4 regions of the Candidatus Thiodiazotropha sp. LNASS1 genome follow, and region 3 is predicted to be linked to each of the others. Evidence: predicted binding sites of a transcription regulator. Region 3 holds the regulator's gene; each other region holds the start of a gene.
The links. The regulator sigma-54, encoded in region 3, starts transcription at its own class of promoters, with help from an activator protein. The targets are predictions, from matches to a motif close to TGGCANGNTNCNTGCTT.
Positions count from the first base shown of each region.

Region 1: the regulator sigma-54 is predicted to act here: its motif matches at 3,565-3,581, upstream of AB8516_RS09255 (PEP-CTERM sorting domain-containing protein).
Region 2: the regulator sigma-54 is predicted to act here: its motif matches at 3,043-3,059, upstream of AB8516_RS19190 (DUF3305 domain-containing protein).
Region 4: the regulator sigma-54 is predicted to act here: its motif matches at 2,112-2,128, upstream of flgB (flagellar basal body rod protein FlgB).

Region 1 covers NZ_OZ156465.1:2,109,574-2,116,831, forward strand. The annotation lists gene AB8516_RS09230 (hypothetical protein) at 1-409, shown strand, start outside; gene AB8516_RS09235 (hypothetical protein) at 415-1,416, shown strand; gene AB8516_RS09240 (Slp family lipoprotein) at 1,583-2,119, shown strand; gene AB8516_RS09245 (Slp family lipoprotein) at 2,128-2,637, shown strand; gene tsaB (tRNA (adenosine(37)-N6)-threonylcarbamoyltransferase complex dimerization subunit type 1 TsaB) at 2,683-3,360, opposite strand; gene AB8516_RS09255 (PEP-CTERM sorting domain-containing protein) at 3,631-4,407, shown strand; gene AB8516_RS09260 (efflux RND transporter permease subunit) at 4,459-7,258, opposite strand, start outside.
Region 2 covers NZ_OZ156465.1:4,292,440-4,299,697, reverse strand. The annotation lists gene AB8516_RS19205 (molecular chaperone) at 1-205, opposite strand, end outside; gene AB8516_RS19200 (4Fe-4S binding protein) at 355-1,983, opposite strand; gene AB8516_RS19195 (DUF3306 domain-containing protein) at 1,980-2,489, opposite strand; gene AB8516_RS19190 (DUF3305 domain-containing protein) at 2,479-3,009, opposite strand; gene moaA (GTP 3',8-cyclase MoaA) at 3,480-4,499, shown strand; gene AB8516_RS19180 (formate dehydrogenase accessory sulfurtransferase FdhD) at 4,509-5,393, shown strand; gene AB8516_RS19175 (helix-turn-helix transcriptional regulator) at 5,418-6,320, shown strand; gene AB8516_RS19170 (hypothetical protein) at 6,621-7,052, shown strand.
Region 3 covers NZ_OZ156465.1:3,250,567-3,257,824, reverse strand. The annotation lists gene ptsP (phosphoenolpyruvate--protein phosphotransferase) at 1-311, opposite strand, end outside; gene AB8516_RS14335 (HPr family phosphocarrier protein) at 308-577, opposite strand; gene AB8516_RS14330 (PTS sugar transporter subunit IIA) at 586-984, opposite strand; gene rapZ (RNase adapter RapZ) at 981-1,847, opposite strand; gene hprK (HPr(Ser) kinase/phosphatase) at 1,857-2,795, opposite strand; gene ptsN (PTS IIA-like nitrogen regulatory protein PtsN) at 2,795-3,262, opposite strand; gene raiA (ribosome hibernation-promoting factor, HPF/YfiA family) at 3,292-3,612, opposite strand; gene AB8516_RS14305 (RNA polymerase factor sigma-54) at 3,784-5,271, opposite strand; gene lptB (LPS export ABC transporter ATP-binding protein) at 5,467-6,192, opposite strand; gene lptA (lipopolysaccharide transport periplasmic protein LptA) at 6,189-6,683, opposite strand; gene lptC (LPS export ABC transporter periplasmic protein LptC) at 6,685-7,248, opposite strand; gene kdsC (3-deoxy-manno-octulosonate-8-phosphatase KdsC) at 7,245-7,258, opposite strand, start outside.
Region 4 covers NZ_OZ156465.1:1,955,047-1,962,304, forward strand. The annotation lists gene flgE (flagellar hook protein FlgE) at 1-525, opposite strand, end outside; gene AB8516_RS08520 (flagellar hook assembly protein FlgD) at 586-1,263, opposite strand; gene flgC (flagellar basal body rod protein FlgC) at 1,274-1,687, opposite strand; gene flgB (flagellar basal body rod protein FlgB) at 1,690-2,079, opposite strand; gene AB8516_RS08535 (protein-glutamate O-methyltransferase CheR) at 2,419-3,252, opposite strand; gene AB8516_RS08540 (chemotaxis protein CheV) at 3,291-4,208, opposite strand; gene flgA (flagellar basal body P-ring formation chaperone FlgA) at 4,508-5,221, shown strand; gene flgM (flagellar biosynthesis anti-sigma factor FlgM) at 5,358-5,669, shown strand; gene AB8516_RS08555 (flagella synthesis protein FlgN) at 5,675-6,160, shown strand; gene AB8516_RS08560 (TIGR04282 family arsenosugar biosynthesis glycosyltransferase) at 6,256-6,882, opposite strand; gene AB8516_RS08565 (TIGR04283 family arsenosugar biosynthesis glycosyltransferase) at 6,890-7,258, opposite strand, start outside.

The DNA of each region.
Region 1 (7,258 bases), 1.1 Mb from region 3:
CTCGATCAATGTAAGCGGTATGGGCCTGGTGGTCCACGGCATGTCCACGGCGCTCTCAACCACCATTACCGCGATCATATGTTTCATCTTCTTCGGTTATTTTCATCTCAAACTGGGTGATGTCCAAACCAACCTGATCAGTGCGGTTGAACAGGTCACCGTGAATGAGCTGATTCCACGATTTCAGGTCCAAACCGACAGTGCACTGTATGAATTCACCGGCCTGGTGCGCTCCCTTCAGGAGCTGGTCAACCAAATGGAACAGTCCCAGCAGACATTTGAAACCGTTGAACAACGAATCCTGGAAACCCTTCAAGGCTACGAAGAGAAGAGTGATGCGCTGCATAACGACATGGCGGAGATAAAACACGTACTGAAGCGTGGTTTCCGCCTGCATGAGGATGATTGATCCAGATGGAAAATAACTTCATCGATCTCCGTCTCAATCAGCAAGGCAATCAGGGGGATGACAGCTTCTGGCCCTCTTTCACGGACATCATGACCGTTATCGTGATGATTTTCCTGCTGGCGATGGTGATCCTGTTGTTACGCAACATGGAACTGCTCAGCCAACTCAGGATGTCCATCGCTTCGGAGCAGGAAGCATTGGAACTTGTGCGCACCACGGACGAACAGAACGAAACCCTGGAAGAGCGGTTGATAGCCCGTGAGCATGAAATCACCATGTTACGCATGCAGCTGATGCGGATGACCGAACGCTCTGAAGAGCAAGAGGCGGCGATCTCAAGCCAGCGCTTCCAGATAACCAACCTCAGTCGTGAAAGGGATGAACTCGATAACAAGACCAAGGCGCTGACACAAGAGCGTGAGCTGTTAACCACCCAGGTGACACGGTTGAACCAGGAGACCAGCCGGCTGCAGAACCAGATCAGTGAATCCAACCGCAATATCGAACGTCTCCAGCTCGACCTGGAACAGGCCACCGCCCGCCAGGAAAGTACACAACAGGATCTGGAACAGATACGCATAACACTGCGGGAGAAAGACCAGGAGCTACTGGCCGCCCTGACACGCACCCAGGAAACGGATGAGCAGTTGATCGACCTCAAACAGGACTATTCACAGCTCAAGATTCAATACAATAAGTTGTTACGACCGGCCCGTACCGCAAAAGGCAAAACGGTGGTCGAGGTACGCTATACCAAATCCGGTAAATATTTTCGCATCGATTACAAAGGGCCTGAAGACAGAAAATTTTCGTCGATATCCCGCAAGCAACTGGAACAAAACCTCAGTCGTTTGAAACGGCAGGAAGACAATCTCTACGTCAAGGTCATCATCCCCAAGAACAGCGGTCTTTCGTACAACGAAGCCTGGTCGTTTACCAACCATATGCATCAAAACTACGACTACTACTACCAGGAAGAAGCGGAGAAGGAGCGGATTGTCGAGTAACACTGGATGATATCGACTCTCATCTGTGACAATTGACCCCACCTCATGATCGCTACAAGACCGGCCAAGACTCGACTGATGCAGATTTGACTGAAAGGAATTTAATCATACACACAGAGTCAAACCGATGTAGACACCCCAATGCCATGGCTAGATGATTTACATCATGACCAAACGCTACAGACTCATGCCCCTTGGCATCCTCGGCATTATCCTGATAACGGGGTGCGCCTCTCATGTCCCTAAGGTTATCGGCACGCCGCCGGCGGGAGATATCCGCGTGGACGAGGTGCAACAGCATAACCAGCAGTTTACGAATGCGAAGATCCGTTGGGGTGGCGACATCATCTCGGTCGAGAACCTGGCGCAGGAGACCCGGATCGAAATCCTCTCACGTCCGCTCGATGATGAGGGCAAACCCAAAGACGACAGCCGCAGCATCGGCCGTTTCATTGCACGCATCGAGGGATACCTGGAACCGGAGGAGTATCCGAAGAACCGGGAGATCACTATCACCGGCAGTATTGTTGAAGTTGTGCAAAAACCTGTCGGCGACTACCCATATCCCTACCCTGTTGTCGAGGTAGAGGCCTATTACCTGTGGCCGGAAGAGAGGGTCTACAATCATCCCTACTATTACGACCCCTTCTACGATCCGTTTTATTATCCCTATTGGCGTAGATACCCCTACTACTACTGGTGATAGACCCGATGCGCTGGTTTTTCATCTTGATCACAGCGACCATACTGCATGCCTGCAGCAGCAAACCGGCCATTCCTGTTGCCGACCGAAGCATCACCCCACTGAAGGCCGCTTCTTCTCAACCTTCAGACAGCAGCAACCTCCTGCAATGGGGTGGTGTCATTATCGAAACCAGGAACTTGCGTGAGACCACGGAGATTCAGATTCTGGCCTATCCACTCGATGAAGACGGCCACCCCGATACGGACGCCAACTCCATCGGTCGCTTCATTGCGCAACAGCCCGGCTATCTCGAAACGGTTGAGTATGCCGTTGGCCGGTTGGTAACGGCTACCGGTAAGTTGTCGGAAGTCCGCCAGGGCCAGGTCGCTGACAGCCGTTACCCATTCCCGATATTAGAATGCGATGAGATCACACTCTGGCCCGAGCATAAATCCAGGCCAAAGCCTCGCATACGCTTTGGTTTCGGTGCCAGTTCCGGTGGGGGAGGCTTTGGCAGTATCGGTATCAGCTTTTAGGATGCCCGATAAAACCAATTGATCGGCAGGAGATCCCTTTAAAAATCACATCTTTTTGGCGACCTGGTTACGCAGATAGACCGGCAGCGCAAGCTCCGGCGCCACGGCCAACCCGGCAAGGTAATCCTCAGCCGCCAGCGATGCGATATCACGGGCACTGCAGTGGATCTCGGCTTTGAAACCCAATAAATGAGCCTCCAGGCGCTGTTCCAACTGTTCACTATAGGCGCCCCACCCGGAACCTACGCCATACCACTCGCCGCCGTCTGGCATCTCAACCTGTTGCGCGGATCCCACCTGCTCCGGTATAGCGGGTACCACCAGCTCCTTTTCAGCAACCCGGTAACCGGCCCAATAGAGTTCTCCCATCCTGGCGTCGAAGGCAGCGAGCAGATTTCGTTCCCCCTTCTCCCGGTAGGCCCGTTGCGCCAACGCCGCCAGGGTCGAAACGCCGACCACCGGCAAGTCCGCCGCAAAGGCGATCCCCTGAATCACGCCCGTCGCAATCCGAACACCGGTAAATGAACCGGGACCGCGGCCGAAAGCGACTGCATCCAGGGAGGTGGGCGACAGACCGGCTTCCCGCAGTAGATCATCAACCATATCGAGGATCAGCTCACTGTGACCCCGGGGCATGATTTTGTAGCGGATTGACACTTCACCGCTGAGATATAGGGCCGCCGAACAGGCTTCGGCAGCCGTTTCTATCGCAATCAATTTCATCTTTTCTGAAAACTCTTACACCTCAATGCAAATATCTGACTTTTCGTAGGAGTATTATTCCCAATCAGTCACTAATATATTCATAATACATTGTTTTTAAAGAAGTTAATGTACAATTAGACAGGTGTCGAATTAGTTTACACTAACATATTAAACAAATAGCAGATATTCATATCATATTGAATTTATTAGGTAATATATTTTTGGCACGGAATCTGTATTAATAAAGGCAGCAACAGTTGTATTTAAGGATTAATTTGAGGATCCGTCATGAACATTAAGCAGACTCTACTCAAGACAAGTGCAATCATAGCTCTGTGTGCCTTCAGCACCACATCGAGCGCCACCGTCATGAGTATCGGTGACATGGTTTCCTTCAGCTTCAGCAGCAACGACTCAGTCAATGATTATTTCACAGGTACAGATGAACTGGGAAATAATATCAGGACAGTGGTCAGAGACGTGCAGACGGTCTCGATGGATCGGTTCGACGGCTCACTCGGACAGTTGCTGGACGTGGATATCTGGTTTGAAACGGATTGGGATCTCGGTTCCGTGGTCCGTTCCTATGACAGTCGCTTCAGAGGCGTCGCCTCAGGTGCCGGCCGCTCTGTCAGCAACCAAGCGATTCGCCTGATTGATCCGAACCGGGAAGTGGAAAGGAACCATGAGGTCACAAGGAACAGCTGCCAAGATCTACTCAGCTGTGCAGATAGCAGTGAGGAAAGCGGTACGTTCAACGATGCATTCGATCTGACAAGTTTCAGCTTAAGCGATTTTGTCGGACCTGACCCCCTGGATTTCAGGCTTGTTCGGACCTTGATTGCGGATTTGACCCGTTGTGGCCCATATGACAACTGCCTCCAACGCACCAAATTCAATTCCTGGAGCGGCAACATCTTTGTCAGCTATACCTATGATGACGCACCGGGACCAATAGATGAGGAAGTGGAAGTGAATGTACCCGAGCCTTCAACCCTGGTACTGCTGGGAATGGGACTGCTAGGTATTGGCGCCACACGCCTTGGCAGAAAAAGAAACAGCTAACAGAGTTTTCTTTCCTCTCGATCATGACGCCCGCTCGATGCGGGCGTTTTTTTATTCCACAGTTTTTTCACCCGCGATTTCTTGTTTATGAAACCGCTCCTGAAAGCCCTGCAGAAGATCCCACAGAACAGGAATGATAAACAGTGTCAGTGCGGTAGCCGTGGCAAGACCGGTGACAAAAGTGGATGCCATGGTTCCCCAGATCAGCGAGTAACTGGGAAACCCTATTGCCATCGGCAACAATCCCAGGGATGTCGTCAACGTAGTCAGCAGAATCGGGCGCAAACGGATATGGACTCCCTCGATAATCGCCGCACGACGGGATAGCCCCTTGCGATACCGTTTGTTGATGAAGTCGATCAGTACCAGGGCGTCATTGACCACAACCCCGGCTACGCCGATCACAGCAATGAAACTGTTCACCGTGAAGAGTGATTGAGTCACCAACTTTCCGAATACGACTCCAATCAACGCAAAAACGACAGCGGACAAAATAATCAGAGGCTGCAGATAGGATTGAAACTGCGTTGCCAAGATCACATACATCACCAGCACCGCAATGATGAAGGCATATGCCAGAGACTCGAATGATCGCTGGGTATCCTCATGCTCACCGCCAAAGGTTACTGTCGCACCCGGATAACGATTACGAATCGTCTCGAAGCGATCCCTCACCAGGTTGACAATCGCGGGAGTCGATGTGGGCGCACCTTCTCGAATATCCGCCTTCAGACTGATTGCCCGTTGACCCTGATAGCGCTTGATCTCACCGGGTTCATTATATGCCTCCACTCGCACCAGGTCCGCCAGATAGACAGGGTGTTCAGCATCCTCCACTACGGGAATATAGAGTGCATTCTCAGGATCCTGTAACGCATCAGAATCGATCCGGAGTTTCAGGTCCACCTCTTCATCAATATGTCGGTACTTACCCAGATAACGACCGTCGAGCACGCTCGCCGCAAGTCTTGCTACCTGACTGTTGTCCAAACCGAACTCAGCCACTCTCTCCTGTTCGACCCACAGACGGAATACACGTTTATGAACCCCGCGATCATCATCAAGACCAATCAAATGTGGGCCGATATCCGACGATTCGAGCATATAGGTCAATAACTCTCCGGCCAGGCCTGAGACCGCCTCCACATTCGCTCCCACTACCCGCACATTGATATCCTTGCCGCTTGGAGGACCGTCATTTTGCGGATGGACATGAAGTGTATAACCATCCGTCTCATGGATCGGCTTCAACTTCTCCCGCATACGATCCAGGTGGGCAAGTGGATCGTCAAAGCTCTGTTCGGAAGCACTGGGCATGGTTACCATCACCGAACCATGATTATTGCCATACACGGGTTCATAGTCCTCGTTGAAATAGAGACCGGCCAGTCCCGCGGCGGCGCTCGCCATCCCCGGTCCATCCTCCATGACAGTCTCCGCAATACGCTTGACGCGCTCATCCACCTCTTCAATCGCAATATTGCTGGGCCCTACGATATCGACGTAGTAGAGCTTGTAGTCGTCAGGAAAAAATTGAATTTTAATCAACGGCACCTTACCACTCGCGGAAAGTGCAAGGATCATTACCGATACGGCAAACAGCAAAGAAACAACCAGTACGGACAAAAGGCGAAACCGCAGTGTCAGTGACAACAGCCAGTCGGTAAACCGTCGCACAACCCGCATCAAGCTATTGTCCCGCTCCAGCAAATCAACGGCACTCTGCTGACGCGGCCCGAAATCCAGGTAGTGAATAGGCAGAATCAGAAGGCACTCCACCAGGGAGGCGATAATGGCGAAGCTCACTGCCTTCGGCACCAGTGCAAAAAACTGCCCTGTGGAACCCGACATGATCAACATCGGCAAAAACGCGGCCACGGTGGTCATGGTGGCCGAGATCACCGGCAGCGCCACCTCAGCCGTTCCGTTGATTATCGCCTCACGAAGAGGCTTACCCTCCTGCACGTGACGATAGATATTCTCTGTCACGACAATGGCGTCATCCACCACGATACCGGTCACCAGCACGAAGGAGAACAGGGTGATCTCATTCAGACTGTTACCGGTAAGATACATGATCAGCATGGTGATCATGAACGAGAACGGGATACCGATAGTCACCAGGCCGGCATTCCGAACACCCATGAAATACCAGATGATCAGTGATACCAGGATAATACCGACCAACATGTTCATGCCCAGTGTGGTCAAGCCATCCTTGATATAGATGGTCGAATCCTGAGTCAGCACCACATCCACACCCTGAACCTCCAACGGAGGACGGAACTCATCGATCAATGCAACCACCTGATCGCGAATCTCCATCGCGTTCCCTTGATCTGACTTGATCACCTTCAATCCCAATGCGGGTTTTCCATTCACAGATGCAATCACAATCGGATCGCGATAACCCATACCCATACGGGAGACCAGATCCTGGATACGAACAAGACTGCCATCCGCATCTCTGCGAACCACGGTCGATTGCACCTGATCAAGGGAATGAAATCGTTCATCCAGTTTTATCAGGTATTCGCCACTGTCGTTGGTGTACTTCCCAGCCGGGATACTGAGATTGGCCGCATGTAATGCCGACGCCACCTGATCGAACCCGATACCGACCTCACGCAGTTTCTGTGGATTGAGATAGATATGAAACTCTTGCGTCTGTTTGCCGGAGAAATCGACCTGCTGCACATGGGGAATCTTCAGCAAGCGAGTCTTTATCTCCTCGCCCATCAATGCCAATGCGCGATTGCTGTGATCACCCACAAGGTTGATGGTTATAACCGGCAACCAATCCTGCACCTTGGCATTCAGCAGCGACGGAGGATCAACACCCTGCGGCAAC
Region 2 (7,258 bases), 1.0 Mb from region 3:
CCACGGTCGCAAAACCGGTGACCTTTTCGAGCATTAGTTGATCCGGGGATTGCCGCAACAGTTGAGCCAACATGCCGTAGGCGCCGATTCGATAGTGCTGTTCCCGATCCAGATCGACAGCAGGTGCGGTGTCAGTCACCGAACCGGGCAACGGGTTTTCCGCGCACTCATTGTCAGTTTGGACGGCTTGGCTCATTTCGGTCATCACACTCTCCTCCAAAATACTGTTTGCAAGCACCGGACCAGCTCTCATGGGAAAGAAATGACAAATTGGACTGAAATCGACCAAGTCCTCACTCCCCCCGGATCCAATCGCAGAATCGGCATCTCTCAATGGTTGGTCAAAATGGGGCTCTACTGTTGCAACCGTCCATCCAGATCCCCGCCCATGGCCTCCGCGTCCTGCACAATATCCACCACCCGGCAGCTATCGCACAGGGTAAGCCGCTTGAGCGCCCTTTCGCTCTGAAACATATAATGATCTTTAAGTCTGCTTCGCATCTTTTCGATCACCGAGCGGGTTGCGAAGGGTTTACCGCAGGCGGTACAGAGAAAGGGCTCCTCTTCCCGCAGGGTACGGGTCTGGTTACGACTCTCTGCTTCGAACAGCAACCGCGGCGTGATCCAGATTGCGTCCTCGGGACAGGTGCGGGTACAGAGTCCGCACTGCAGACAATTGGCCTCGATGAAACGAAGCTGAGGCATACCCTCGCTGCCACTCTGCAACGCCTTGCCTGGACAGGCGCCGACACAGGAGAGGCAGAGGGTACAGGCCTTTTCCTCCACATAGACGGTCCCAAAGGGAGCGCCCGCGGGAAGGCTGGCCATCGGTTTGGGCCGCTCGGCCTGGTCGTAAAGGTGGTCGATGGCAAGAAAGATCGATTGCCGCTTGCTGCCGATCCCGGAAAATCCCGCCAGCGGGATCTCAGGCATACCCTCACCGCTATCCCGCAGCAATTCAGCATGTGCAATCAGCCGGATCGATGTTTGGGGATACCCCATCGCACGCAGGATCTCCTCCGCGATGGCGAACTGTTCCTGCATCGCACTCTTCACGGCCGACGGCATGCCGCCGTCATCCGCCAACAACACTTGCCTGGCGCCATAAGCCAGAACCGTCAACCAGACATCCATGCCGGTGCTGGCCAACTCCTCCACCACTACCGGCAGATAGTGGGCGGGCATATCGTTCGGCAACGGTTGATCCGAAGCGGCATGAAACACCACCACCGGAGAACACCCTCCTTGCTCAAGATAGGTATGCAACAATTTACGCAGCCGTTGCAAAGTGTCTCTGACCGATGGATAGAGATAGCGCATCGCCCCACTGGGGCAGACACTGGCGCAGGCACCGCCTCCCTGGCAGAGATAGCTGTTCACTTCGACAGTCTCGGCCAGGCTGGTGATCGCATCGGCGGGACAGGCATCGATGCAACGGGTGCAGGCATGCTTACCCGAACGGCCATGGGCACAGATCGCCGGATCGTAGTCGAAATAGCGGGGTTTCTCGAAATTACCGGTCATCTGAGCCATTTCATCGAGTACCGGCGAGAGCTGATCCTCCTCGATACTTGAGTGGTAGTAACCGGGAGGATTCATCACCCGATCCATCAAAGGCGTGTGCGAGAGATCCAGGATCAGATCCACCGCAAGGATCTCCGCATTGGCGCGGCCGGCTTCGCCGAGATGTATCTTGAAAGCCCCGAGATACCCCTCTATCCGAAGGTCACGTCCACCCACGGGGACAACCGGAGCGCCCGGTTCTTCCACACCCCGGGTCAAGACCACGATCGGACTGAGCTTATCGTTCAGCCGCGGCGCGATCTCCAGCGCCGTCTGATCCCCGATCACCGCCACCCGGCCGCGGGACTGATAGTTGACCAGACTGGTCGCCTCCACGCCGATTTCCCGCATCGCCTGCAACGCCAGATCCCGCGCCCGGCGGTTGACCATTGACACGGCCGTGGTGTTCGATTCACTCATGTTTTTGCCTCGTCGGTTGGATCTTCGTTTTGCCCGGTCTGCGCTGTCGCCGGCTCATCACTCGCCTCATCGTCTGATGCGTCACTCTCCCGTGCATCGCGCTTGGCCAACTCATCCACTTGTTGCTGCTGCCTGAGTGCTTCCTGCTCAAGCCGGTGACGCAGATCCGCTGTCATCAGATCCCCGAGTTTTTCAAAACTCGTGAAATCCTCTGCGTAATCATCCAAGCCGTCGCAGACATTGAATGCCGCACTGTGAAAGAGCTTCCGCAATGCGACTTGGCGCAGCTGATCGGATACCCGGGGGGAGAGGAAACCGCTGTAGTCGGAGTTTTCATCCAGGCTCTCCAACGAAGGCATATCCTCGTCGCCTGGCTGTTGTTGCTCTTCGACCGTTTCGTCCTGTTCCGCCAGGGGCTGCCGGGATGCCTGTTTTTTTTCAGACCAGCGACGATAGAAGCCGGCGTCTGTCTGAACGGCTGTTTCCGGGGAATCCTCAGGCTTCATGATCGCCGGGCCCGCGGGCTGCAGATTTCCAGTCGGCACGCTTGCGCTTGGTCCTTTTCTGCGGCGCGTAGTGGTCCAGCACAAAGGCCTCTGTCCAACGATACAACTCGGCCGGTACCGGTACGGTGTAGACGGTATCGTCGCCCTCGAGATAGGCATGGGCCTCGTCATAACTAAGACTGACGAGAAAGGGGTTCGGCTTGCCCTGGTCGTCCAAATTCGCCACCACGTAACAGTGGGGTTGCGATGAGAGCAGATTGTAGTAGTAGCTTTCACACTCATCCTCATGCAGGCGCAGGGTGAATCCCGGATAGAGATAGTGACTGACCGGCCCCTCCTGGTGGATCAGGCTCGGCCCGGCCCTATCGACCCTCTCCTCTTCCAGGGCGGCTACAACGCCAACGGCCTCCCAACGGTCTTCCAGCCATCGGGAATCACTGGGTGACTGCTGGATGATCACAGAAACATTGAATTTTGAAGGGTTATGGTCCCTTGTATGGTCGCTATTCGTTGCCGTCATGGTTTGATACCCGGTGCTTATCCAATTCATGCATCGCAAGTTGCATACCAAACGATCATCAGGGCAGTAAAATCAGAAGAGAGTCGCATTGGGAAAAAAATCGGTAAAACGGATCAGCGGAAAAACAGGGCAAAATGTCCCGTTTAGAATCACTGAGGTGGGACATTTCTTACCATATTGCTACACCACCGTGGCATCACGATGGGTGTAACGGGAGCGAAATCCTATACGCCTTGCCCAGCCATGGGACGGATGCGCAAGGGCTGATCCCCCCATGTTATTCCACCGCAGATACAGCGCCACTTGCCGCCAGCCCCCACCAGACAAGGGATTAGCGTCAATATGCCGATCCTTGAGCGGTAACCGTTGAGTGAAACCTGAACTATTCCCGGTCTTTACACGCTGGTGATCGGTTTCATCGGGTACGGTAATTGCTCATCAGACAGGAGATCCAACCCGAGAGACCGCGCGTGAACAGAGAGAGCCCCGAACATCAGACCCAATCATCCCTGGTCGACCGCTTTAATCGCCGCATCAACTATCTGCGGATCTCTGTCACCGACCGTTGCGACCTGCGCTGCGTCTACTGCATGTCGGAAGATATGACGTTCGTACCCCGTTCTCAGCTGTTGACCCTGGAAGAACTGTTTCGGGTCGGCAAATCCTTCGTAGAGATGGGGGTGAGAAAAATCCGCATCACCGGCGGTGAGCCCCTGACCAGACGCGGTGTCATGCAGCTGTTTGAGTCCCTCGGCCAGCTGGATGGACTGGACGATCTCACACTGACCACCAACGGCACCCTGCTTAATCGCTACGCAAAGACATTGCAGCGTGCAGGCGTGACGCGGGTCAATATCAGCCTCGATTCACTGCAGGAAGCGCGTTTCAGGAAAATAACCAGGATCGGTGACATTCGCCGTACCCTCGCCGGAATCGATGCCGCCCTCGAGGCAGGTTTTCAGCGGGTGAAGATCAACTCGGTGATCCTGAAAAACCGCAATCATGACGAAATCCCCGCATTGGTGGAATTCGCCGAAAAACGCGGCATGGATATCAGCTTTATCGAGGAGATGCCTCTGGGAGAGACCGGTGATCACGACCGGGCGGAACTCTACTACTCCAGCCAACAGGTACTGCAGGATCTGCAACCGCACTACGATCTGATAGCCACCACGGATACGACCGGCGGACCGGCGCGTTACTACCGTATCAACGACAGCAACACCCGGGTCGGCTTCATCTCGCCTCACAGCCACAACTTCTGTGATCACTGCAACCGGGTGCGTCTCACCGCCGAAGGGCGCCTGCTGCTATGTCTCGGTCAGGAACACTCCATGGACTTGCGCCGGGTGGTGCGCGCCAATCCACTGGACGATGAGCCGTTGCGCCAGGCGATCATCGATGCCATGGAGATCAAGCCCAAGGGCCACGAGTTCGATCTTACGGCCAAACCGGTGCTGTTCCGCCATATGAATGTAACCGGTGGTTAGGTGGAACCCATGGACACCCTCTCTGATACAAAACGGCCCCTGATGACTGATGCGGGACTCAGTGCCGCGGTGGAGGCTGTTGCGATCGATGAGTATGGCGATATCAGAAACGGCCATGTTGCCGCGGAACGTGCCCTGACACTCTATCTGGACAAACAGGAACTGGTCACCCTGATGACCCTGGGCACCCGTCCCGAGATGCTGGTGCTGGGATGGCTGCGCAATCAAAAACTGATCCTGGATATCGAACAGATCAAAGCGATCCAGGTCGACTGGGAGACCGACTCCGCAGCCATCACCACCTATGAGGGCGTACAGGGCGTGAAAGAGAAGATGGCGCGTAAAACAGTGACGACCGGCTGCGGCCAGGGGACAGTGTTTGGCGATCTGATGGATGACCTGGAGAAGATCGAACTGCCCCGGAGGAGTATTCGTCAATCCGAGATATACAGACTGTTGCAGACACTCAACGAGTACAACCAGGTCTATCAACGGGCTGGAGCGGTACACGGCTGTGCCCTGTGCAGTGAAGAGCGGATTCATCTCTTCATCGAAGATGTGGGGCGGCATAACGCCGTCGACGCCATCGCCGGCCATATGTGGCTCGAAGAAACCGATGGCAACGACAAGATCTTCTATACCACCGGCAGGCTCACCTCCGAGATGGTGATCAAGGTTGCACAGATGGGGATACCGGTCCTGCTCTCCCGCTCAGGTATCACGCAAATGGGATTGGAATTGGCTAGAAAGGTCGGCGTCACCCTGATCGCCCGCGCCAAGGGCAAACACTTCCTGGTCTACAACGGGGCGGAACAGGTCAGTTTCGATGCCGTGCCGGAGGTCCGCCCGCAAAAGTCCGGGGTACGACAGGCCGGTCAGAGCAAAAGCCGATAACGGGGGGAAGCTATGGTAGCGGTGATGTCCCAGGATCAACATATCTTTATGAACGTCAAACAGGTTGCGGAATATCTTCATCTGAATGAGAAGAAGATCTATGCCCTGGTCAACGAAGAGCGCATCCCCGCCACCAAGATAACCGGCAAGTGGTTGTTTCCGAGAGAGCTGGTCGATCGTTGGATGCTCGACTCCGCCCACGGTGGATTGATGACCAACAGGCTGGTGATCGCCGGCAGCGACGATCCCCTGCTCTATCGGTTGATCATGACCTTTGCCGATGAGACCGGCTCCCATGCCCTGATCAGTTACTCCCCCACCGGCACCCGGCTGGGCCTGGAACTGCTGCAGGCCAATCGTATCGACGCCTGTGGTATCCATTGGGGGCCGAATCAGGAGAGCCATACGCGCCACCCGGCACTGCTGCGCCAATACCCGCAATTTCGCCAGTGGGTGCTGATACGCCTGTTTCGCCGCGAACAGGGACTGATGGTCAGCCGCCGGATCGAACAACGGAAACTGCAGCCGGAGAATCTCTTCGACCGCGAGTTCCGTTGGACCATGCGTCAAAGCGGCGCCGGCGCTCAGCGTTTTCTGATGGAAGTACTCAGCGGTTATGGCACCAGCACGGAAAAGCTGAATTGTGTCGCCACCGCCCTTTCGGAACGTGAGGCCGCCGCCAATATCGCCATGGGCCAGGCGGACGTAGCCCCGGGGGCACGCGCGGCAGCCAATGAATATGGATTGGCATTCATCCCATTCGGCTGGGAGTCCTTCGATCTGACACTACCCCGCAGTATCTGGTTTCGGCGCCTGTTTCAGGATCTCATAGCGCGTCTGCGTTCAACCGAATGCAAGGCCATGGCAAAACAGCTGTCCGGTTATGACCTACGCGAAGCGGGAGAACTGGTGTGGGGGGATGAGTAGATGTTATAAACTTACCTGATTGCCCATCATGCTCAATCAAGGATGGGAGCATGTCAGTCAAAAGCTGCTGAGAAGTTTTGAGTTTTTAGTGTTGAGTTTTGAGTTGTTTGACCACACTCCTCTTTCTTGACCACTCGTCACATCTTCAGCGGCAAGCGCATTAGGAAAAGATAATCTAAAAAAGTCGTGAGCTAAGCAAACCCATCCACTAAAAACTAAAAACTAAAAACTAAAAACTAAAAACTTCAAAGTGTCGCTTACACTATGGCTGAGTAATGCGGGTAAACAGATAAAAAACCTATGAAGACCGGCTATCTCACATTGGAAACTCACCCTGAGCATCTGGATTTGGTGCGTGTAATAGTCAAGGATAAACTGCCGAACACCCAGGAAGCCAGTCATGGCTCACAAATCCGCTATATCGCCCGCTTCAACGATATCGATGCGGGCCAGATGCATCTGCACAACATGCTGCACAACAACCTGGTCGATCTGGACAACCACATCTATCGCATCGATCTGAACCAGGCGATAGCCGCCGTCGAAGCCGACGACCTGAACCATGCCCGGGTATGGATCGATCCGTCACTGGGCGAGAATGACAGATCCGTTATCGATACGCAGACAGCTAAATTCAAACTGCGCCATAAAAAATGGAACAGGTTTTGGCTCATCGTCGGGGCCGCCTTCGTCATCTATTTTTTTATCATGACCCTGTTCGGCCAGATCTAAATGGTTCCCACTTCAATCTAAAGTAAGGTACGGCAAACCACACCTCAGAGAAAAAGCAGACATGGTTCTAAAATAAGAATCCACCGAAGAATTTGTGGGTAGACTTCACTGATCCCGTCATTCCGGCGCAGGCCGGAATCCAGATGCTCCACACGATTGTCGACCGTAGCAGGTTAAAAGTCACACCCGTGTATAGGGTTCCATTT
Region 3 (7,258 bases):
CTAAACAGATTCTCCCTGATGAGATTGATCGTCGCCTGACTGATGGCATAGTCCTCCAACATCAACAGGTGGGTATCGATGAATTCACTGATATCCAATGCCGTGTTGGTCGGTATCTGTTCGCGCACCAGACGCAGGTGGTTGCTGGTGATATGCAGGGCGTTTTCGAAGCGTTCGATTTCGCTCTGAATCAAATCCTCGCTGATCTCACGATGAGTAACCTCCGGAATGCCCTGCTGCAGCAGATAGACATCACCTATCGCGACTTCGCGAGAGGTGTTGATACCTATACCCTGGCAGGATAGCGTCACTGATCTTCTCCGAATCGTTCGTTGATCAGAGAGATCAACGCCTGCATTGCCTCCTGTTCGTCACTACCTTCAATCTCAAGATGCAATGTGGAGCCCTGATTGGCTGCCAGCATCATAACGCCCATAATGCTTTTACCGTTCACGCGCTGACCGTTACGATTCAGAAAAACGTCGCTCGAGAAGCTGTTGGCGCAGCTCACCAGTTTTGCCGCCGCGCGGGCATGCAACCCCAGTTTGTTTATGATTTCAATCTCTTTATCCAACATACGCTTCGCTATTTATTAAGGGTTTCACAGCAGATTATTCCCTCTTTCCCGCCACTCATCGCCTTCTCGGTCAACCCGTCGAGATCCATGGTTTGATAATTGAGGGTTCGTATCAACATTGGCAGATTGATACCCGAAATCACATTTACCCGCCCCTTGTCCGCCAAACTGTAGGCGATGTTGCTGGGTGTGGAACCATACATATCAGTAAACACCAACACTCCCTGGCCCTGGTCCAACCGCTCGATCAATCCGCTGGCCTGTTGGACAAGTTTTTCCGGATTGCTGTCGATGCCGACAGGCAGGGTCTCAACAGCCAGTGGCGCACCTTCAAGCATCTTCCCCGCGGTCTCCAGCATTGCTTCCCCGATCCTGCTGTGAGTGATGAGCAGCAGGCCGATGGTCATGACAGTTCCCGATGTCGGCTCATGACATCCAAACCCGCCTCAGAAAAGTGTTTTGCCAGCCGTTCCACTAAAAACACGGACCTATGCTGACCCCCTGTACATCCCACGGCAATAGTGAGATAGCTACGCCCATCCGCCTCGAACGCCGGTATCCAGCGGGCCAGGAAATCGATCATGTCGGAAAGCATGCCGGTCACCTCTTGATGAGCCGACAGATAGTCCGCTACCGGCGCCTCCATACCATTGTAGACACGGAGTTCTTCCTGCCAATAGGGATTCGGCAGACAGCGGGCATCAAACACAAAATCGACATCCCTGGGTAGACCGTGTTTGAAGCCGAAGGATTCGAACAGTATCGATACCCTGCCCTCATCCCCCCCGATACGGTGTCGCACCAGGTCACGCAGTTCATGAAGATTGGTATAGGTGGTATCAAGTCGCAGGTCTGCCGCTTCGATCACCGGCGACAGCAACTCCCGTTCATAACGAATTGCCTCTGGCAGTGAGCGCTGTTCATTCGTCAAAGGATGTTTACGACGGGTCTCGCTGAAACGCTTGATCAATGTATCGGCTTTGGTATCAAGAAAAAGCATTTTACAGTCGAGCCCGCGCTGCCGGATATTCTCCACCATCTCCGGCAGGGTGGATAGCTGACTAGACTGACTGCGGGCATCGATGCTCACCGCGGTCTTGTTGAAAATGGCCTCCGGATTGCCGATAAGATGATCAGCCATCGAGATCAACAGCGAAATCGGCAGATTATCGATGCAATAATAGCCCATGTCCTCCAGGGTATGCAGGGCTATGGTCTTGCCTGAACCCGACATGCCGCTGACGATTTGCAGTTTGATCCCCTCGGACATGATTGTCTCTTATTGATCCTGATCGATATAGATCTGTTGACGATCGATGAAGTCCTGTGTGGCATTGTAGCCGTCAAGCATCAACATATGCTGTCTCACAGCTGTCTCCACCAGAATAGCCAGATTCCGACCGGCGGCTACCGGCAGACTTGTCTGCGGTATATCGACCCCCAGCATCGAGCGTTTTGAATGGCAACCTTCGAGACGATCCATTTCATGCAGTTTCTTGTCATCGAAGTGCAGCAGGTCAATGATCAAATGCAACTCTTTGTTGGGTTTTATCGCACTGTTTCCGAACATAGCGCGGATATTAATCATCCCTAAACCGCGTACTTCCAGGAAATCCTGCAACACCTTCGGACAGCGGCCGATAAGTGTATTACTGGCGGATTTGTAGATCTCTGTTGCATCATCGGCGATCAAACAATGGCCCCGTGAAATCAATGCCAATGCGAGTTCGCTTTTACCGATCGCCGGATCACCGCTGAGCAATACGCCCCTGCCAAGGACCTCCATGTAGACCCCGTGCACCAGCAGTTTTTCACCCACCGGCTGACTGAAGCGTTCCAATAGGCGATTTATCACCTGATTGTCGGGTTGAGGGGTATAGAAAAGCGCAATACTCCTTTCCAGTGCCTGCTCCTCACATTCCTGAAGCGGTTTCAGTCCATCGGTGAATATAAGCGATGCGGGGGAGGCCTTGAACAGTACCTGTAGATAATCATGATAGACATCCTTTTCATCATTCAACAGATGTTCCCTTTCCGGCGGCCCGATAACCTGGATCTGATTGGGCCGAACCAGATTGAGGGGACCTGCGGGTGGCTTTCCATGTTGAGATTCAATATCCAGAACGATCTCAGTGTCCCCCCCTTCACCATTCCAGCTCAGCGAAAGCTCGCCGGCCAGCTCTTCATAGAGATCCCGAATGGTATAGATTGGCTTCATTAAGAGGAGATTATAGCTTCCCGTTGCTGGATCAGTTGATAAAGATCTTGCGCAGTTGTCGCTTGCCTCAACTCACTACAGAAATCGTGATCGTCAAACATCTGCGCCAGTTTGGCCAACAATTGCAGATGCTCATCGGTCGCCTCTTCCGGCACCAACATGGCGAAGGCAAGATCAACCGGTTGATTGTCGATGGCATCGAAATCGATTCCCTCCGGCAGTTGGACAAACGCCGCGAGAGCCTCGGTGATATGCGGCATGCGGGCATGGGGAAGTGCTATACCCTTGCCCAAACCGGTACTGCCCAGCCTTTCACGCTCAAGGAGCGCATCAAAAACCATATCTTGATTGAGATCTGGAACAGCCTCGGCCAGTCGCTGACCGAGCTGTTCCAATACGCGCTTCTTGCTGGCCGCCTCCACATTGCAACCGATCCGTTCTTCCACAAGATAACCGTTTGGAAACATGGAAACCTCGCCAGTTCAATCAGCCCGTATTATTCAGACGCATATTTTACGCCGCTTCCGGCGCGATGACTTTTCATTTTCTCCTTGTGCTTCAGCACCTGTCTATCCAACCTGTCCGTGAGCAGATCTATAGCTGCATACATGTCTTCCTGTACAGAATCCGCATAAACACTCGCACCGTTCACTTGCATTGTGGCTTCTGCCTTCTGCCTCATTTTTTCCACACTCAGGATAACGTGAACATTTATCACATTATCGAAATGGCGCTCCAGGCGCTCAAATTTACTATCCACATAGCTTTTCAAGGCATTGGTTACATCCACATGATGACCGGTCACGCTAATTTGCATAATTTTCTCCTATCTTAGATGAGGTTACCCATCACCCTGCCTGACATGACTAAATGGCGACAAGCCACATTTACAGTATATGCTGTTTGGCAATCCTCATAAGCCTTGTGCCTGGTTGCATCCGCAAAGGGATTACTGTCAACAGCCGGTGATCAGTCGCGCATTCAACTCCTATATCAGACGTTTACGTTCGTTCGACGGTGGAATACCCATCGACTCACGGTACTTTGCCACTGTCCGACGGGCAACTTCGATACCCTGATCGGACAAGAGGGCGGCAATCTTATTGTCACTGAGAGGCTTGTTGGGAATCTCAGCGGCAATCATTTTTTTTATCAGCGCACGAATTGCAGTAGACGAGCACTCACCTCCCGCACTGGTGCTGACATGGCTGGAAAAGAAATACTTGAACTCCAGCGTACCCCTGGGTGTATGCATATATTTCTGTGTCGTCACACGGGATATCGTCGATTCATGCATCTCCAGCGCCTCGGCGATATCCCTCAATACCAGAGGTTTCATCGCCTCCTCTCCATGCTCAAAGAACCCCCGTTGATACTCTACGATTTTACTCGCCACGCGTAAAATAGTTTCGTTTCTGCTCATCAGGCTCTTAATGAACCACCGGGCCTCCTGCAGATGGTTCTTCAAAAAAGTATTGTCTTTACTCTGGTCCGCGCGTCTGATCAGATTGGCATAGCCGGTGTTTACCCGCAGTTTCGGGGTCACCTCGCCATTCAGTTCAACCACCCATCGGCCGTTGCGCTTACTCACGAACACATCAGGTATGACATATTCAGGTTCGCTGCTCGCAATGAGTGTACCCGGATGGGGATTGAGCGTACGAATCAGCTGCATCACTGCCGCCAGCTCGTCCTGATCGATCTTCATCCTACGCATGATCTGGTTCTGGTCCTGCGCGGTCAGGAGGCTGAAATGGTCCTTGCAAAGCCTGATTGCCGACTGTAGATAGGGGGTCGATTCGGACAGTTGATTCAACTGGATAAGCAGGCAGTCCTGAGGACCCTGGGCGCCGACACCGGGTGGATCGAATGCCTGTATTCGATGCAACACCGCTTTGACATCGTCAATGGTGGCCTCTTCATCGTTCAGCGACTGCAGCACCTCCTCCAGATCTCCGGTGAAATAACCATCCTCGTTGATGCTGTCGATGATGGTTGTGGCGACATAGATATCCTGCGGAGTGAAGGGAGTCAGATTCATCTGCCACAGCAGATGGTCTTGTAGCGTCGTGGCGCTACTGTTCTGTATCAAATAGTCGTGGTCATTACTCTCGCCACTGCCACCCGTCGTCGGCTGATAGCTGTCATAGACATCGCTCCATTCACTGTCGACCGGCAGTTCTTCAGTCACCTGAGACGCATCAGTCTGGATTTCACGTTCATTGTTGATGTCGTTACTGCTCGAACCCTCTGCCGCTGAATTTTCCGCCGCCCCGTTGTCAGCGCCCTCATTCTCCTGAGTGCTGTTTTGTTGACCGAACTCCTCCTCCACTTCGAGCATAGGATTGGTCTCGATCACCTCCTGAACCTCCTGACTGAGGTCGAGAGCAGACAGTTGCAGCAGGCGTATTGCCTGCTGCAACTGTGGTGTCATGGTGAGATGTTGTCCGAGTCGGAGCTGTAGCGCCTGCTTCATCGCAGATGATATCTTTGGACCTGGTATGTTATTTGTATGTCTTTAACTTCATTCTAGCTAAAAAAACTCACCGAGGAAAAAGATTTTCTCCCCGGAATCCCGCCAGAATGCTAAAACTTGTCACTGCAAGCTTCCAGGATCAATCCTGGAATCCATTAGAAATCAAGGGGATGCATTACCCCCACAAAACCATCTCTACATAGAAAAATCTTCGCCAAGATAGACACTTCTCACCTCATCATTCTGAAGAATCTCATTCGTGGAGCCCTCAGCCAGCACTTGACCGCTATTGATGATATAGGCCCGATCACAGATATCCAGTGTCTCTCTAACATTATGATCCGTAATCAGAACGCCTATCTGCAGGGCCTTGAGATGTTGAATGATCTTTTTGATATCGATGACAGCAATAGGGTCGACACCGGCGAAAGGCTCATCCAATAGAATAAAGCGCGGCTGGACGGAGAGGGCTCTGGCAATCTCCAGACGCCTGCGCTCACCCCCCGAGAGGCTCATTGCCAGATTGTCCCGCAAGTGATCGATACCGAATTCCCGCAACAGCTGGTCACACATTTCACGGCGCTTGCCGGCATCCAGAACCTCCACTGTCTCCAGAATCGCAAGAATGTTCTGCTCAACCGTAAGCCGTCGAAATACCGATGGCTCCTGCGCCAGATAGCCAATACCGCTGCGCGCTCGCATATGCATAGCCCGATCGGTCAGAACCTCCCCATTGAGAAGTATCTCGCCATGATCCACCGGGATCAGACCGACGATCATATAAAAACTGGTGGTCTTACCGGCCCCATTGGGCCCCAGTAACCCGACCACTTCACCGCTGTTCACGCTAAGTGAGACGCCGTCCACAACATTGCGCTTACCATACTGCTTTTGAAGCGCCTTGGCCTGTAGCTGACTCATGGCTGCTTGTTTGGCTCGATGACAACCTGCACGCGTTGCTTACCTTGCGCGCTTGTACCCGCCTTGACCATTGCCTTGGCGCGATTGTAGATAATCCGGTCGTTGCGAAAACGGTTGCCACCCTGCTCAAGCGATGCATCATCGATCAACAGCAATTCATCACGCTCCGCGTTGATCTCCACACGCCGGGCTTCGCCATGAACCTCCTCATCCCCTTTCTCCGTCAACTGACGAAAGCGAACGGGACTCCCTTCACTGATGACCTTCTCCGTTTTGCCCTGGCGACGATGGATCCACAGCCGATCGGCCCAAATCCTCAGACTGCCCTGGGTGATCTCGACACTTCCCTCATATAACACCACACCGGATGCCTCATCGACGGAAAGGCTGTCCGCTTCCAGATGCATGGGTTGATCCTTGTCACTTTCCAACGCATGCCCCGGCGCCCAAATGATCAGCAGCAACACCAGACAGGTCACAACGTATTTCATTCTATTGGAATTCATAATAGCCTCGCACCTCATGCAGCAGTTTGAGCCGTAGCGGTCCCTTCAGCCAGGCCTCCATACCTGTTGCGGTCATCCATTGGTCATCGCTCTCGATGCGTACCGGGCCATCGGTTGTAGCAAATGAATCTTCAAAGTGCAGCGTCAAATCCTGCGTGACAATATGCAACGGCGCAGTGTCCGCGCCGCTAGGACGATCGATAACCACACCCCCGGCAAGATGGAGACTCTCTTCACTGCGTCTGATCAGACCATCCTGCGCCCGCATCTGCAAAGGGGGGCTCTGTTGGTTGTAATGCCAGAGAACCGGTTGTTGCAGTTCGGTAATCCCGGTTTTTTCAAAATGCCTCATCCCCCGAGACTGCAATCGCTGTTTGAGTGCACCCTGTTCATCGTAGGTTTGCACAACCAACTCCTCGGCGTAAGAATCGGGATCGTGTCTAACACCCGGCGTTCGGGCCTCCTCCGGCTGCATCAACCTATTCATCCACCAGCCCAGGCTCAGCAGCGCCGCACCTATAAAAAAGAGACCGATTAATTGACGCTTCAAAGATAGCTGT
Region 4 (7,258 bases), 1.3 Mb from region 3:
AGTAACCACCGGCGGCAGTTCCGCCGCGCTTAGATTGAGGGTTGCCTCGATATTGCTGGTGGGCTGGGGTGTACCCGAGACCACAGGTAGATTCAGATCAGAGGTATCGCCGGTATTGAACAGAGTTCCGGTAGTACCGATACGGGGAAAGATCTGCACCCTTGAACCGGTATGATCCACCACGTTTCCATCCCGATCCACACTGAAGGCGCCGGCGCGGGTATAGGTTACGTCACCCGCTGTATCTTCCATCACGAAGAAACCCTCTCCGTTGATCGCCAGGTCCAGGTTGTTGGATGTGAATTCTGTGCTGCCCTGGGAAAACTGCTGCGCAACACGGGTCACGCGAACACCCCTACCCGGTACAGAACTGCTGACATCACTGATGGAATTGGCATAGATATCAGCAAACTCGGCACGCGACTCTTTGAAGCCGACCGTGCTCGCATTGGCGATATTGTGACCGGTTACATCAAGATCGGTGGATGCCGCATCCAATCCACTCAGAGCAATACGAAATGCCATCTCTATTCTCCTGTCTCTTCTCTATATGCAATCAACGCTCGTTGCATTGATGCTGATGTTCTATTGAATTTGCGCCACGTCATTCATGGAGATCTGACCAAGTCCGCCCAGATTGAGCTGAACACCACCGGGCCCACCCAGGTTGACACTCTCGACCTCTGCGGATACCAGCGTGCTGGGAGCCATCTCCGCATCATCCACGTTGGCAATCGCGCTTATCTGATAGAGTCCGTCGCCTACATAGTCGCCGGCATCGTCATAGCCATCCCAACTGAAGGCAACCTGCCCGGCCTCATGGGTGCCAAGCTGCAGTTCACGGACCAGGGCGCCGGACTGATCGGAAATCAGCACCCGGACATTGCCCGCCGAGGAGGGAAGCACGACGCTGCCCTGCAGCGGCTCGCCATTCGCCAACGCTCCGACACTGCTCTCAACCAGCACATCACGACCAACGAGATTGGCCGCTTGCAGGGCCTGATCGGAAGTCAGCGCGCTTCGCAGTTCATTGAATGAGTTATTCAGATCATCGATTCCCGACACTGTGGCGAACTGGGATACCTGAGTCGCCATTTCGGAGTTTTCCATCGGTTTGAAGGGATCCTGGTGTGTCAGCTCGGTCACCAGAAGCTGCATAAAATCCTCCAATCCCAGCTGACCCTGCTCCTTTTCCTGTTTGATGCTGTTGTTGGTCAGACCGATATCTTCATACAGATCGTATCGATTCGTGATGGCTGTCATGGCTATCTCCTTACTGGCCCATACGCAGGGTGGCGAGCAGTAGTTGTTTGGCTGAGTTGGCCACTTCCACGTTGCCCTGATAAGAGCGTGAAGCGGAAAGCATGTTTGCCATCTCTTCCACCATATTCACATTCGGGCGAAAGATATAACCCTCCTCGTTGGCGAGGGGATGTTGCGGCGAGTATTCCTGGACCAGCGGCGCCTGGCTTTCGACCACACCCACCATACGCACGCCACTCGCTGCCGCGTCGGGGTTGGACTGATCCAACAGGGTCTGGAATACCGGCTGCCTGGCCCGATAGGTCTGGTCGATACTGCTACTTACCGCATCGGCATTGGCCATGTTGCTGGAGACCAGATTGAGACGCAGACTCTGTGCGCTCATACCCGATGCAGCTGTATCAAAGATCTTGAATAGAGACATGCTCATTCACCCTTTATCGCTTTACGTATGCCACTGATCTTACTGTTGATGAAACTGAGACTTGCCTGGTACTCGATCGCATTGCCGCTGTACGCCACATGCTCACTTTCGGTATCCACCGTATTGCCATCCAGAGATGGTTGCATGGGGGTGCGATAGAGTAGTTGCGAAGGAGGCACGGGGCCTGTTTCAGGTTGAATATGACGACTGTCAGTGGTTCTCAATCGAGTGGAACTGTTCATTTCACTGTTCAGAAGCGCCTTGAAATCGAAATCCCGGGCCTTGTAGCCCGGCGTGTCGGCATTGGCCAGATTCGCGGCAAGGACCTCGGCCCGCTGTGAACGCAGCACCAGTGCCCTCTCATGTATTCCAAACAGGTCGTCAAAGTTCATGGATAGCTCCACAGCTCTCTTTGCCACTGAAGATGCAGGGAGTGTGCCAAACTTGCAAACCGCTGTTAATTTATAGCGAATGTCCGCTTTACAGGCTTGGCCCATCGACGCCACATAGTGTGCGGCATCCAATCGGAGTAGCAGGATAGAGGCCGCCAGGGCCAGCTCCACAGAGGGTGGGCTATTTCAGTGCCGGGAAAGCGAGGCCAACCCATAGCGAAAAAGCCGGTTAGCCGATAGCCGTGAGTAGCGCCTACCGACCAAGCCACGCAGGCGAAAACCGGTTAATCAAAACAGGAATGCGGCAAGCGGGTGCCGCAATACGGCAAGCATTGCCGTTTAGGATTTCAAGCGATATGAGATACCGCCATGTCCCACCTTCATCTCAAAACGAGTCGTCAGCTGGTTGATCGACTCAGTGGACCCCAGAAACAGGTAACCCCCTGGATTCAGCGTGTTAGCCATCCTATCGACGATATCCCGCTTTAGTTCATTGGAGAAGTAGATGAGTACGTTGCGGCAAAAAATCACATCGAATTTCCCAAGACCGTGATAACTGCCCGCCAGGTTAAGCGAGCTGAAGCTGACACGGCGTTTGATCTCAGGCTTTACTTCAAGGCAACGCTCCTTTGCCAGGAAGAATCTCTTTTTCTGCTCCGGAGTAAGGCCTCTTTCAACAGCCAGACCGCAATAGAGGCCTGAACGCGCCTCATCCAACATCTTGCTCGAGATATCCGTAGCGGTAATCTGCACCGGCTTGGCCGAGGGTTTAAGGCCTTGATACTCTTCTGCGATCATACTGATGTTGTAAGGCTCCTGACCGCTCGAACAGGCGGCCGACCATATACGAATCGAGCCCCCTCGTTTCAGGTTCAGGTCGGGCAGGATGGTCTCTTTCAAGAGGATATAGTGGCCGATATCCCTAAACCAGAAGGTTTCATTGGTGGTCATGGCATCGATCACCTTCACCTTCAGGCGTGAATGGGCAGGTGACCGAATCAAATCAAGCAAGGCGCCCAGGGAATCGACCTGCGCCTCCTTTATAATATTATTCAGTCGGCTGGCGACCAGATACTCCTTCCCACTACCCAGCAATATTCCACATGCCTGCTGCAGAAATGACTTGAACGCCTCATAATCCGCCGGCGATATCGTGGCTGACCGATGGTACATTTTTATTAAATGTTCTTATTAAATTATCAGATATAGTGTTAAACCAAGCTTTTGAGACGCTCGGTCACCCGGCCGACCAGTTCATCCGGCATGAATTTAGCGAGAAAATGGTCGGCACCCACTTTTCGCACCATGGTTTCATTGAATACCCCGCTCAAAGAAGAGTGCAGAATGACATACAGATCAGACAGTTTAGGATTTTCCCGTATCGCCGTCACAAGAGAGTAGCCATCCATTTTCGGCATTTCAATATCGGAGATCACCATTGCCAACCAGTCATTCAGGTCTCCCACTTCAGACCACTCCAGCAACAAATTCAGCGCCTCGCTGCCATCTTTCGCCTGCACGACCTCTATGCCCATTTCATTCAAAACTTTTTTGATCTGATTGCGCGCCACCATCGAATCATCAACAACCAGTATCTTTAACTTACTCAAGTCGGCCCCTGTCTCCTCCACTGGTTGCTTCAATTCCTCATCGATACCCAAAACTTCACTGAGAATTTTCTCCACATCAATGATCTCAACCAACTGATCATCGATATTCGTTACCGCGGTCATGTAGCTGCTGCGTCCCAGGCCCTTCGGAGGCGGTAGGATATCCTCCCAGTGAGTATTGACGATGCGCTCGACGCTAGCCACGAGAAAGGCGAGTTGTCGACGGTTATATTCGGTGATGATGATGAAATAGTCCGTCACATTGTCCATCCTGGGACCGCCTATGGCATTACTCAGATCCATCACAGGTATATTATTGCCCCTGAGTGAGGCCACACCGCGAATGACCGGATTAGAACCGGGCAGTTCCGTCAGCTTCGGGCACTGCACGACTTCTTTCACCTTGAACACATTGATGCCAAAGATCTGACGCCCCTGCAGGTGAAAGAGCAGCAATTCCAGTCGGTTCTGTCCGGCTAGTTTGGTTCGTTGATCGACACTGTCCAAGACGCCAGCCATGGTATAAAACCCCACACATTGAGAAACCCATCATAATGAGTATGGCGGCTTGAACAGAGCGACCTTTAGTATTGTCCAGTCAACCTAAGTCTTTATGTGGCTGGAGAAATTAAATCCCATCCACAGCAAATCGCAGACACCTCCCGGGCCATAATCCGCAGTGAAAAAGCCAACTAACCACCTGATTTAATTTGCTTGGCGTCATCCAGGCGATATTCGACCAAGGCACATCCCCCACCTGTTAAATTCACGGCATGGCGATTGCATGTATTTAAACAGTCAATCGAGAGACTATTATCATGATGCATGGAAATGTGACATTTAAGGCGGTTTTGGGGCTTCTCCTGTGTTCGGCAGCTGCGATCAGTCATGGGGAGAGTGGGCGCCATCAATCCCATCACTCAATCGTTGCCGCGGTCAAGGACTATCTGCTGCAGACAGTCGCAAATCAGAACAAAGATGCAAAAATAGTCATCACACCGCTGGACCATCGCCTTAAATTGCGGCAGTGCGATACCCCATTGAAGACATTCAGTCCGCCCGGTGGCAGCAAAATGGGGCGTACCTCGGTAGGTGTACGGTGTGAAAGCCCGGCGCCCTGGTCACTCTACGTCTCCGCCAAGGTCGGTCTTGAACTGCCGGTGGTAATCGCGAAACGGGACCTTGCAAGGGGCCAGGCCATCACAACAGCCGACGTGAAACTGGAAATCTCGGATACTACACATTTATTGAGGGGTTATTATGAGTCGGTCGACCAGGTTTTGGGCCGAACATTGAAGCGCGCACTCCGCAGGGACAAGGTCGTTACACCTACCTCACTGGTAGTCCAAAAGACCGTAAGCAGAGGCGAGCAGGTCACCATTCTGGCAGCCGCAGGCGGCATCGAAGTGCGCATGCAGGGTAAGGCAATGAAAAACGGCAATCCGGGCGACCTGATACCCGTAGTCAACGTAAAATCAAAGAAAAAGCTGCAGGCAAGAGTGATTTCGGAAGGATTGGTGAAGGTAAACTGACTGCTGATCAGGGTTGCATATCAGGGAACCTAAATCGTCAGACAGGGGCTTAGCAACTCGGGCCTGTCAACACTAAAGTAACAGTGCCGGATGTCGATATTCTAAAGTAGGTAACAAAGGTAACAGAGGATGAGTCATGGCCGTTGAAATCAATAGTCTCTCTAGCAGTAATCTGAAGGGTACGGGAGACAGCGGTCTGGTGACACGGTCCGGTTTGCCGGGCGGCAAACGTTCTGCAACATCGACAACCTCCACCCGCAAAGACCGTTTTGACATGACCGGCTCCGCCGGTAAGCTATTGGAATTGGAGGCACGGATTGCACAGATGCCTATCGTCGATGCGCAAAAGGTCGAGGCAGTTCAGAAAGCGCTTGCCACCGGCAGTTTCACCATCGATCCGCAAACCGCAGCCGATAAGATGCTGGCGATGGAACTGACACTACCCTGACTGCCATGAACAATCCATCAGAAGCCTGCAGTGCCTTCATCGAAATTCTGCATAACGAAATCGAGCAGTCACAACGACTGCTTGATTTGCTGCGCACAGAATACACCTTACTGCAAAAGGGATCGCCTCAAGCCTTGCAGGGGTTAATTACAGAGAAAAGAGAGCAGCTGAAGCAGGTCGAGGCCGCTGTAGCGACCCATAACCGGTTCCTGGAGCAACAGGGATACGGTACTGATAGGCAAGGAACTGAGACCTATATCCAGCAATGCAGTAACCTTGAATCAACATCCGAGACCTGGCATCGATTAATCACCCTGCTGGAAGCATGTCATAAACAGAACGAAACCAATGGTGGTGCGGTTCAACTCAATCAACGTCATGTCTCGCAAACGCTGGATATCCTCAAGGGCATCAGTCAGCGGGATAAAACCTACGGCCCCTCAGGCGAATCGAAACCCAACTCCACCTCGAAATCATTGGGAAAGGCATGAGCCTGCCTCAAGCCATCATCGGAAGCCAACATTTAGGGCCTGTTAACACTCATCCAATCGTCCCTAATACCATCCAGGCAATCAGCAGCGTTTCCTTAACTTCGGCATATTTCCGGATACCCTAGCTGTAAACGTTCAAGATCCTGCGGTCGATCCAGATCCCAGAGTTGCGGCAACTCACGCCAATGCCATCCCAGACCAGCGAGGGCCGCCCTGGTCGATGCCGCCACATCCCCACCTCCCCAATGGTGTCCCTGGAAAAGATCCTTATGATAGTTATTCAGACCCAGCAGGACGTAACCTCCATCCTCTGCAGGTCCCAACACTGCATCTTCGCCATTGTCCAACCAGAGAAAAGTCTGGTGTATATGGCGAGCAGTCAAGGCAGGGCAGTCAACACCGAGAAGAGCCACATGGCGATGGCGGGTAAGAGCTGTTTTTGCCGCAAATCCCATGCGTGCACCCAAGTCATCACCCTGTTGCAGATAGATCGGCAGGTCATACTCAGCCTCGAGTTGCCGCCATAGGGGATGATCCCTCCCCGACGTTACCCAGAGTTCTGTCGCAAACGGAGTTTGATTGCAAGTCCAGTCGACCAACCGTGCCAAGAGCCGGGTATAGAGCCGGGTTGCCTCATCCTCGCCAAGTGCAGGTATCAGACGTGTTTTCACTGAACCAGGATATGGCGCCTTGGCGAAAATCAGAATTGCACATTGATCCATGGTTCGTTCAACCCGGAACCAGGGTATAGAGCCTGGCAAGATGCTTTGGCTTGACACCTAGCCAATAGGCAAAGCGCAGCATCCACATCAAGAGCATGGTGCGTACAATTCCCTTGGATTCCCAGCGGCGGCTGGACGTTACAAGGGGGCCATGCAAGCAGACCGGGAGGGCAAGACGCTTCAAGCGTCGGCTGATCTCTATATCCTCCATCAGCGGTTGCAGGGGAAATCCCCCAACCTGTTCAAACAGACGACGGTGAACAAAGATACCCTGGTCCCCGGTTGCAATGCCACTGATACGGGAGCGCCAATTCATCATCCGTTCAATGACCCGAAACAGGGAATGAGAACCGCTCAACCTGATATCAAAGCGTCC